One region of the Brevibacillus sp. FSL K6-6036 genome, then DNA from elsewhere that is predicted to be linked to it. Evidence: riboswitches for the same ligand, from Rfam matches in the RefSeq annotation. Region 1 holds a riboswitch; each other region holds the start of a gene.
The links. A riboswitch is a leader RNA that binds a small molecule or an ion and turns the genes downstream of it on or off. The one in region 1 is predicted to bind thiamine pyrophosphate.
Positions count from the first base shown of each region.

Region 2: it holds a riboswitch for thiamine pyrophosphate, as region 1 does, so the genes downstream of both, thiC (phosphomethylpyrimidine synthase ThiC) here and thiO (glycine oxidase ThiO) in region 1, are expected to answer to the same signal.
Region 3: it holds a riboswitch for thiamine pyrophosphate, as region 1 does, so the genes downstream of both, thiS (sulfur carrier protein ThiS) here and thiO (glycine oxidase ThiO) in region 1, are expected to answer to the same signal.

Region 1 covers NZ_CP150173.1:908,444-911,717, reverse strand. The annotation lists gene NST37_RS04695 (hypothetical protein) at 1-527, opposite strand, end outside; gene thiO (glycine oxidase ThiO) at 644-1,762, opposite strand; TPP riboswitch at 1,858-1,970, opposite strand; gene NST37_RS04685 (excisionase family DNA-binding protein) at 2,032-2,277, opposite strand; gene NST37_RS04680 (glucose-6-phosphate isomerase) at 2,264-3,274, opposite strand, start outside.
Region 2 covers NZ_CP150173.1:3,330,911-3,334,184, reverse strand. The annotation lists gene thiC (phosphomethylpyrimidine synthase ThiC) at 1-1,505, opposite strand, end outside; TPP riboswitch at 1,660-1,771, opposite strand; gene NST37_RS16780 (hypothetical protein) at 1,773-2,360, opposite strand; gene NST37_RS16775 (SufS family cysteine desulfurase) at 2,600-3,274, shown strand, end outside.
Region 3 covers NZ_CP150173.1:2,706,503-2,709,776, reverse strand. The annotation lists gene NST37_RS13560 (serine-tRNA(Ala) deacylase AlaX) at 1-1,236, shown strand, start outside; gene NST37_RS13555 (kinase-associated lipoprotein B) at 1,316-1,702, shown strand; TPP riboswitch at 1,738-1,848, shown strand; gene thiS (sulfur carrier protein ThiS) at 2,074-2,277, shown strand; gene NST37_RS13545 (thiazole synthase) at 2,283-3,053, shown strand; gene NST37_RS13540 (acetylornithine deacetylase) at 3,054-3,274, shown strand, end outside.

The DNA of each region.
Region 1 (3,274 bases):
TCATACGGGCTTACCGCCGTATACGGGCTAACCCCTGGATACGGTCGGGCGTTGGGCCCCGTTGCATATGGACTGACTGCTGTATATGGACTAACCCCCGGATGCGGTCGGGAATTGGGTCCCGTTGCATATGGACTGACTGCTGTATACGGGCTGACTCCGGGATACGGACGGGCGTTCGGCCCTCCGCTCGCAAATGGGCTGACCGCTGTAAAGGGCGGACGCATATTGGGATCGGCCGGGTCGTACGGGGAACTGTAGGACACTTGCTCTACATCCAACTCATAGCCATCCCAGTCTACTTCCTCCGCCTCGTCGTCATCCACCTCTTCTTCGACTTCCAGATAGACGTGGTCGTTGTCCCAGTCTACGATCTCTCCTTCGTATATCTGTCCATCCAGCGCTTCGATCCGAACCTTTTGCCGGGCATGCTCCTGGCAAACGTTTTGGACCGTATGGCGGATATCCTTGATCATGCTGACAGCGGCAGTGTCAACATGAAACAATTGCTTCTTAGACTCCTCCATCTATTTGACTCCTCCCCTCTGGTGTTTCTTTATTACCATATACGCCAGCCTATGGGGAGGTGTCTATTTTCCAGAGGGGACCAGCCCATTTTCCGATCAGGCCGTACCCATGAGCCTTATCTGTTTGTTGTCGACCCGAGGAACCGGGATGGCAAAAAGGGTTGCAGCGCATCTTCGCGTCCGCTCTCCACATAATCCGCCATCACCTTTGCTGTGACCGGAGAAAGCAAAATGCCGTTCCGAAAGTGGCCGCCCGCAATGGAAACGCCCTGCCATCCCGGTACGGGTCCAAGCAGCGGCATGCTGTCTGCTGTAGCGGGACGCAAGCCTGCCCACGCCTGCTGGAAGGCTGCTGAATGCAGAGCGGGCACATACGGCATCACACCGTCCAATACTTTCGCAAGACCGCTCAGCGTGACATGCCGCTGAAAGCCCGCTTCATCCTCGGTCGCTCCAAGGACGATCTTCCCATCCAGCTTGGGCGTGATGTACCCGGATGTGCCGAAGATGACGGTACGCAAAGGGATTCCGCTGGACGATACCGATGCCACCTGCCCGCGTACCGGTCTGACGGGCACAGCAAAATCGAGCCATTCGGCCATAATCCCGGCCCATGCGCCAGATGCGATCACGGTATGCCCGGCTCGCAGAGGCCCCGTGGTCGTTTCTACACCGACGATCCTGCCCCCTTCTTTTGCCATTCCGGTTACAACAGAGCCGGAAAGAAGCGTCGCTCCCATTTTTTTGCAAGCGGCTACCAGAGCATTCAGCAGCATGCGGTTGTTGATGTGCCCTTCTTCAGGCGAGTAGATCCCCGCGATCGCCTGCTCGGTCAAGAGCGGCTCGACTCTCCGCATCTCTTCCCCTGTCATCCACTCAACCGCATAGCCCGATGCCTTTTGCCACTTGTATTTTTCCAGCAACGCGCCCGACTCCGGCTCGGTAAGAGCTACTGTCAGCAGTCCGGATTTGCACGCCTGCACGTCAATGCCTGTCCTCGCTTCCAGCTCCTCTGCCCATTTCGGATAGAGCTCCAGCGACTTCATGCCCAGCTCCAGCATCGGCCCTGGCTGCGAAAATTCCTTCAGCGGCGCCAGCATTCCCGCTGCTGCCGATGAAGCCTGGCCTCCCCATTCTCCTTGCTCCACTACAGTCACGGCCATTCCTCTACAGGACAATTCATAGGCGAGACTGAGTCCGATGATGCCTCCGCCAACAAGTAAACAGTCGGTCATGCTGCTTCCTCTCCTTATCAAATGGAAAAGCCCACCCTCTCCGGCAGGAAAAGGTGGGCACAACACGCATCCAACGCATCAACGGGCGAAAAAATATCCGCCTGTAACCACTTCCCTGCGCCAGCATGATCTGGATCAGGTGCAAAGGGTCGACGGTCATCGCTTCCGTCCTCTCAGCCCAGCAAGATGGACTCCCCCAGTTACTTTTCATTCTATCAGTTGTCTTCTTCAGTATAGTCCTCTGGCCGCAAATCTGACAAGGGCTGAACTTAATCTTCGTCCTTCACGTCGTAGCTCTCCGGGATCGGCTCATGCTTCTGTTCATCCTCAAACTCCCGGAGCTTTCGGATCTGTTCCAGATGATGCTGAAACTGCTCCTTGTTGATCAGATACTCTTCCCCGTTGTGAACGGCACGGATTCGCCCTTCGCGGATTTTTTCCAGAATGAACGTCTCCGGCAATTCCAGATACTCGGATGTTTCGGCTACAGTCAGGTAGGTTTTAGTCGTCTCCACGAATTCTCGCTTCCAATTCTTCTTTCATTTTTTCAAAGCCGGGCCGCCCGAGCAATGCAAACATGTTGGCTTTGTAGGCCTCTACCCCGGGCTGGTCAAACGGATTGACCCCCAAGAGGTAGCCGCTGATCGCACAGGCTTTTTCAAAAAAATACACCAGCTCACCAAAATGATACGCTGTCAGCCGGGGAATTTCCACTACGAGATTCGGAACACCCCCATCTACGTGGGCCAGCATCGCTCCCTGCAGCACCTTTTGGCGGACGAAATCCATCCCTTTTCCAGAGAGATACTGCAAGCCGTCCAGATTGGCCGGGTCGTCTCCGATGGTGACGTCAACGTCAGATTTATGCACGGTCAAGACGGTTTCAAACAAGTGCCGTGTTCCGCTTTGCAGATATTGGCCGATGGAGTGGAGATCGGTTGAATACTCTGCGGATACAGGAAAAATCCCCTTGTTGTCCTTCCCTTCCGACTCGGCAAAGAGCTGCTTCCACCATTCCGCGAAAAAACGGAACCGGGGTTCGTAGCCGACCAGCACTTCAATCAGCTTGCCCCTTCGATACAGAATATTGCGGACAGCGGCATATTGGTAGCAAGGATTGTCTGCCAGCACCGGCGACAAAAACCGCTCTCTGGCATCTGCCGCTCCTTGCATCAGCTCATCCATATCGATTCCGCCGACAGCGATCGGCAAAAGACCGACGGGAGTAAGAATCGAAAAGCGTCCGCCCACATCCTCGGGAATGACAAAGGTCTCATACCCCTCGCTCTCGGCAAGCTGGCGGAGCGCTCCCTTCGCTCTGTCTGTCGTAGCGTAAATCCGGCTGCGGGCTTTTGGTCGTCCGTACTTTTTCTCCATCCAGCTGCGAAACAGGCGAAAAGCGATAGCCGGTTCCATTGTCGTTCCCGATTTGGAAATGACATTCAAAGAGACTTCTTTTCCCTCCAGCAGCTCCAGAAGATGAGCGAGGTAGACCGGACTGATGTTGTTGCC
Region 2 (3,274 bases), 2.4 Mb from region 1:
GAAAGCGCGTCGTCCCGAAGCTTGGCTCGCGGATGTCCTTTTGCCAGATCAGCGGCATGGGCGGCGATTTTGTAGGCGATCAGGCCGTTGCGCACGTCCTCCTTGTTTGGCAGGCCGAGATGTTCCTTCGGGGTGACGTAGCAGAGCATCGCGGTGCCAAACCAGCCGATCATCGCGGCGCCGATAGCGGACGTGATGTGATCGTAGCCGGGAGCGATATCGGTCGTGAGCGGGCCCAGCGTGTAGAATGGCGCTTCGTGGCAAAGCTCAAGCTGCTTATCCATATTCTCTTTGATCTGGTGCATCGGCACGTGTCCGGGACCTTCGATCATCACCTGCACATCATGCTTCCAGGCGATCTTGGTCAATTCCCCAAGCGTCTCCAATTCGGCGAACTGGGCTTCGTCGTTCGCATCGTCGATGGACCCCGGCCTCAGTCCGTCACCGAGCGAGACGGAAATGTCGTATGCCTTCAGGATTTCGCAAATCTCTTCAAAATGCGTGTACAGGAAGTTTTCCTGATGGTGGGCCAGGCACCAGGCCGCCATGATGGAGCCGCCGCGGGAGACGATTCCGGTGACGCGATTAGCGGTCAGCGGGATATAGCGGAGCAGCACCCCTGCGTGGATCGTAAAGTAATCCACTCCCTGCTCGGCCTGTTCGATCAACGTATCCCGGTAGATCTCCCAAGTCAGCTCCTCGGCTTTGCCATTTACTTTTTCCAACGCCTGATAAATCGGGACGGTCCCGATCGGCACGGGGCTGTTGCGGATAATCCACTCCCGGGTCGTGTGAATGTGTTTTCCGGTGGAAAGGTCCATGATGGTGTCGGCTCCCCAGCGGGTGGCCCACATCATTTTTTCCACTTCTTCACCGATGGACGAGGTGACCGCCGATGTCCCGATGTTCGCGTTTACCTTCACGTGAAAATGACGACCGATAATCATCGGCTCCAATTCCGGATGGTTGATGTTGGCCGGCAGGATCGCGCGGCCGCTGGCGATCTCGGCTCTGACGAATTCCGGCGAAACTCCTTCGCGGATGGCGACGAATTCCATTTCCGGCGTGATGATGCCGCGGCGGGCGTAGTGGAGCTGTGTGACGACGCTGCCTTTTTTGGCCCGAAGCGGCTTGCGGTCATTTCGGGGGAAAACAGGTACTGCTTCAAGCTGCTCGGCGCTTTTGAAGCCGTTATCGACAGGCTGCACCGGGCGTCCCGCGTAGGATTCCGTATCGTCTCTTTCAGCAATCCAGCTTTTCCGCAGGGAAGGCAGTCCTTTTTGAATGTCGGCAATGTAGTCGGACGCCGTATACTCGCCGCTGGTGTCATAGACGCGGACGGGCGGGTTGGGAATTTCTCCGTACATGCCCTGGGATGGCGAAAGCTGGATTTCCCGCATCGGGACGCGAAGATCAGGCCTGCTGCCGACCTGGTACACTTTGCGGCTGCCAGGGAAAGGCTGTACAGCCGTCAGGTTGAGGGAAGATGCGTGTGGAATGGACATGAAAAAAACCTCCTTGTCATGGTTGCACGCGGCATGAACCCTGATGGAGGCGGAAGAAGACGCGTCTGCATGACAAAAACAAAACGCCGCAAAAAAACTTGCGACGCCAGACGCGAGAGCAGACAGGAAAGGGACGCAAGCATACGCAGTCCTCTCCGGTCTATATAAACATTCCTCCGCTGGCATTACCCAGTTCAGGTTCAACGGTCGACGACAGAGTAGCCGTCCTCTCAGCCTGGTCATCCCCAAGCTCCCGTGCATCATTGTTTAGAAATAGTTTGTTGTTTCCACCATAGCATAACTACTTTTTCCCAATTGTTCAAGAGGTTTTGTCGCAGCAGGAGGAAAGACATCGTGCAAAGCTTTGTCCAGCTTGTACCATTGGTCCATTCCCACCGAGGAGAGAATCGCGTCTCCATCCTCTTGCTTATAAGAGTCGAGATGAAACTTCGGCCCCATCGTAAACGGCTTGAGATAATGCTCTCCTTCCCGCGTTTCCACGTACATCATATACGCGTAGTCTGAAACCTTGTTGGCCGTTTCATATTCAAACTGCAAAATGAACAGCGAATCAGCCGTTCCCGTTAATTGCTCCACTTTTTCGCTGCCGGAGATCCAATCAACGACGGCAATCTGCTCGGTTTTATCCGAGTACAGGGAGAGAAGCTCCGGTTGCGCTTTGATGGAGTCTTCCCGGTAGTGATGTACCCATATGGCTTTCCCTTTTCCTGAATGAAAAAGCGATTCCAGCGCCGCTCCCGGGTGGGGCGCTTGTTGCTGTGAACACCCGCAGATGAGTGCAGATAGACAAAGGATGACGAAACGGAGCACGTGAGTTCTGGAATTCACTGCCATGATACTGCCTCCCTAACCCCGGAGTTAACCCCCGTTTTTGATGTGATGCCGCAGCGACATGCTTCCCAAAGTACGAACCCTCTCAATATAGTAAACGAAAAAGAAGAGGGAAACGTTTCAAGACAAATCCAACCATCTATAGGATAATCAAATGATTTTAATATAAATAATTGAATTGAACTATTGGTTTGCCGCGGCTATCCTTACGGGTAAATCCCGGAAAGGAAGTTGAGAGCGATATGAATCCGCATGAAGTGAAGCAATGCTTCCCGATTATGAATGTCCCGATCTACGGGAAGCGGCTTGTATATTTGGACAACGCAGCCACTGCCCAAAAACCGGTTCAGGTGATTGAGGCGCTGGAAGCATTTTATCGGATGGCAAACGCCAACGTTCACAGGGGAGTCCACTACCTGGGGGCAAAGGCGACAGACATGTACGAGGCGGCGAGAGAAAAGGTCCGTGCTTTCATCCGCGCAAGCGAAGCGGCCGAGATTGTTTTTACCCGGGGGACGACGAGCGCCTTGAATCTGATCGCCAGCGGATACGGCCGTTTGGTCCTTTGCGAAGGCGACGAGATCGTCATTTCATTGGCCGAGCATCACAGCAACCTGATCCCTTGGCAGCAGGCGGCAAAAGCGGCCGGGGCAACACTGAAATTCATTCCCTTGCAGGAAGATGGGACGATAACGCCGGAAGCTGTCCGTTCAGTGGTGACCCCACGGACTAAAATCGCAGCACTCCACCATATATCCAACGTCTTGGGAGATGTAGTACCGCTCAGAGAGATCGCCGGCATCGTCCATGCACACGGAGGAGTTTTGGTTGTCGACGGTGCGCAGGGAGCGCCTCATTCACCAGTCGATGTGGGGCAGATGGACTGCGACTTTTACGTTTTCTCCGGTCACAAAATG
Region 3 (3,274 bases), 1.8 Mb from region 1:
CGGCTGTTTATTGCAGGTGATTGGAAAGGGGTACCTATGAACGACAGGTTGTACTATCAAGATGTTGATTTGCAGACGTTTGAGGCAGATGTCATCAAGCGCGGCGTGGAAGCGGACGGAACAGCATACGTAGTGTTGAACCAAACGGCGTTTTATCCGACAGGCGGAGGACAGCCTTGTGATACGGGAACCATTGAAGGGGTTGCCGTCACGGATGTAGAGGAAGTCGATGGGGAGATCAGGCATCGCCTCGATGCGCCGCTTCCGGAAAAGACGCAGCGGGTAACGGGCAGGATCGATTGGGATCGGCGTTTTGACCATATGCAGCAGCATACGGGACAGCATATTCTCTCCGCGACGTTCATCAAGCTCGCAGATGCTCAGACAGTAGCCTTCCACCTCGGACGCGATCACGTGACGATTGATGTTGCACTGAGCGAGCTTACGCCGGAGCTGATTGAAAAAGCGGAGCGTCAGGCAAACCAGGTGGTACTGGAAAATCGTCCGATCGACGCTCGTTTTGTCACGGCCGAAGAGCTGGAAAAGCTGCCGCTCACCAAGCAGCCTACTGTATCCGAGAATATCCGGGTCGTCATCATCCCGGATTACGACTACAATCCGTGCGGAGGGACACATCCGAAAACTACGGGAGAAGTAGGTCCGATCAAAATCATCGGTTGGGAACGCCACCGAGGCAACATACGTATTCAATTTCTCTGCGGCTGGCGGGCACTCGCGGACTACACGCGCAAGCAGCACTTGCTGCAGGACCTCACCCGGATGATGACGACGAGCGAAGCGGAAATCGCCGATATGCTGCAGCGTCTGCTGGCTGAAAAAGAGGCCTTGAAGGATTCGCTTCAGCAAAAAGAAACAGAGCTATTGACATATGAAGCAGCCAGGTATTTGAAAGAAGCAGCCGAGCTGGGGAACGCCCGTGTCGTCCAGGCCTCTTTCACGGGCAGAAGCATGCAGGAATTGCAGCAGCTTGCCCGTACGCTCACCTCGCAGGATGAGCATGTCATCGCGCTTTTGGCGACAACAACGGACAAGCTGCAGCTCGTTTTTGCCCGGGGCGGACAGGTGGCGGCTCCGATGAACCAGCTGCTGAAGGAGACGCTGCCGTTGATCGATGGAAAGGGCGGCGGCAACCCGGCGATGGCCCAGGGCGGAGGGGCTCCGACGATGGCTGCTGACACCGTGCTGGATCATGCGCGCGGTTTGCTTCAGGTGTAAAACATGACCCGTGGCAGTCGCAGTCAGTCTGTCCAATCAGGCTGCGACCGCCCTTATGGAAACGAAGGAGGAGAGTCAGATGAATGCATGGAATCCGGGAGATCTGGTCCGGGTCGGATACAAGACGGGAGAATATCTGACAGAGGTTGTAGAAAATCACGGCGATAAATTGCTGGTCAAAATTATGGCCGTTACGAAATACCCGACGCAGGGCGATTTGCACAATCCGCTTGAGGTGGACGTTCCCTTGTTTCACCAAAGACCGGCTCTCTCCTACCTGGAAAAAATCATGGTTCCGGCTGCGAGCGTGATCCGGTTCAACGGCACTTTGCCCGACTACAAGGAATCGCTCAAAGCCGCTTTGGAGAGGGAAATGGAAAAGCTGCGCAAAACGTCAAAATGGGCGGAGCGCTGCCTGGTCGAACTGGAGATTCTGTACAAGGAAAGCTTTACAAACCCGAAATAGAGTGATACTGTAATAATCGAATTGAATAACCACGCGCAATACCAAACGGGGGTCGAGCAAAATCGGCTGAGATTGTAACGAATGCGTTACTGACCGTTGAACCTGACCTGGGTCATGCCAGCGGAGGAAGAGGTATCAGCTCATCAGCGTGAACGCCGATGCTGTTTCCAAATGGTTTGGAACGACATTTAGGCATATGCAGATAAGCACAACCACAACCATCCGAGGCGGATGGTTTTTTTACTGTCTGCCCCTGATGCACCGTATTCAAACGGCTTCTTCCGTCTGTTCTCTCCATGACACAGGCGAAATGAAGCCGTTTTTTTTCTGGGACCGGCCAGAACATGCTGCGCCGAAGAAGGAGGGGGAACATGCTGGTACAGTTGAATGGCAAGAATGTAGAGCTCGCTGCCGAAATCACGACTGTCCGTGAACTGCTGCAGTCCTACCAGCTGCAGGAGAAGATCGTGATCGTGGAGCGTAACGGAGAGATTGTGGATCGCACCCGTTATGAAGAGACACCGGTCGCAGATGGGGACCGGATTGAAATTGTACATTTTGTCGGTGGAGGATGAATAAGATGGACACTTTGAAAATCGGACCGTATGAATTTCGTTCGCGGCTGCTTCTGGGGACGGGAAAATTCCCTGATCTGGACATACAAGACAAAGCGGTGGCAGCATCAGAGGCAGAAATTCTGACTTTTGCCATTCGCCGCCTAAATCTGGAAAACCCGCATGAACCGAATTTTCTGGAGAAATTGGATCTGAAAAAGTTTACGCTGCTTCCGAATACGGCGGGTGCCTATACGGCTGAGGAGGCTGTGCGAATTGCCCGCCTGGCGAAAGCATCCGGCTTGTGCGACATGATCAAGGTGGAAGTCATCGGCGATCCGAAAACGCTGCTGCCAGATCCGATCGGTACGCTGGAAGCCTCCCGCATTTTGGTAGAGGAAGGCTTTATCGTGCTTACCTATACGAATGACGACCCGATTTTGGCCAAACATCTGCAGGAGGCCGGCGTTCACGCTGTCATGCCGGGAGCTTCTCCGATCGGATCGGGCCAGGGCATCATCAACGAAAACAATCTGCGGTTCATCATCGAAGACGCCAAAGTACCGGTCATTGTTGACGCCGGCATCGGTTCTCCCGCTGACTGTGCGAAGGCGATGGAGCTGGGAGCGGACGGTGTCCTGCTCAATACAGCGGTCGCGCTGGCGGACAATCCGGTGTTGATGGCGGAGGCGATGAAGCTGGGCGTGGAAGCGGGAAGGAAAGGCTTCCTTGCCGGACGGATCGCGAAAAAACGGTATGCATCGGCGAGCAGTCCGACTGAAGGGATGATCGAGTAGGTGGAGCACGTACTAGCAGCGATTGAGGAGCGTAGAGAGGAGCTGTTTTCGCTTCTCTCCGAGCTGATCGCCCAGCCGACGGTAAGCCCTCCCGCCCGAAACAGCGACAAGGCGCAGACGCTGGTGGCAGAGAAGCTGCAAGCGCTCGGCTTCGAGGTCGACCGCTGGACCGTTTTTCCAGGCGATGACAACGTCGTGGGGGTAAAGAAGGGAACGGACTT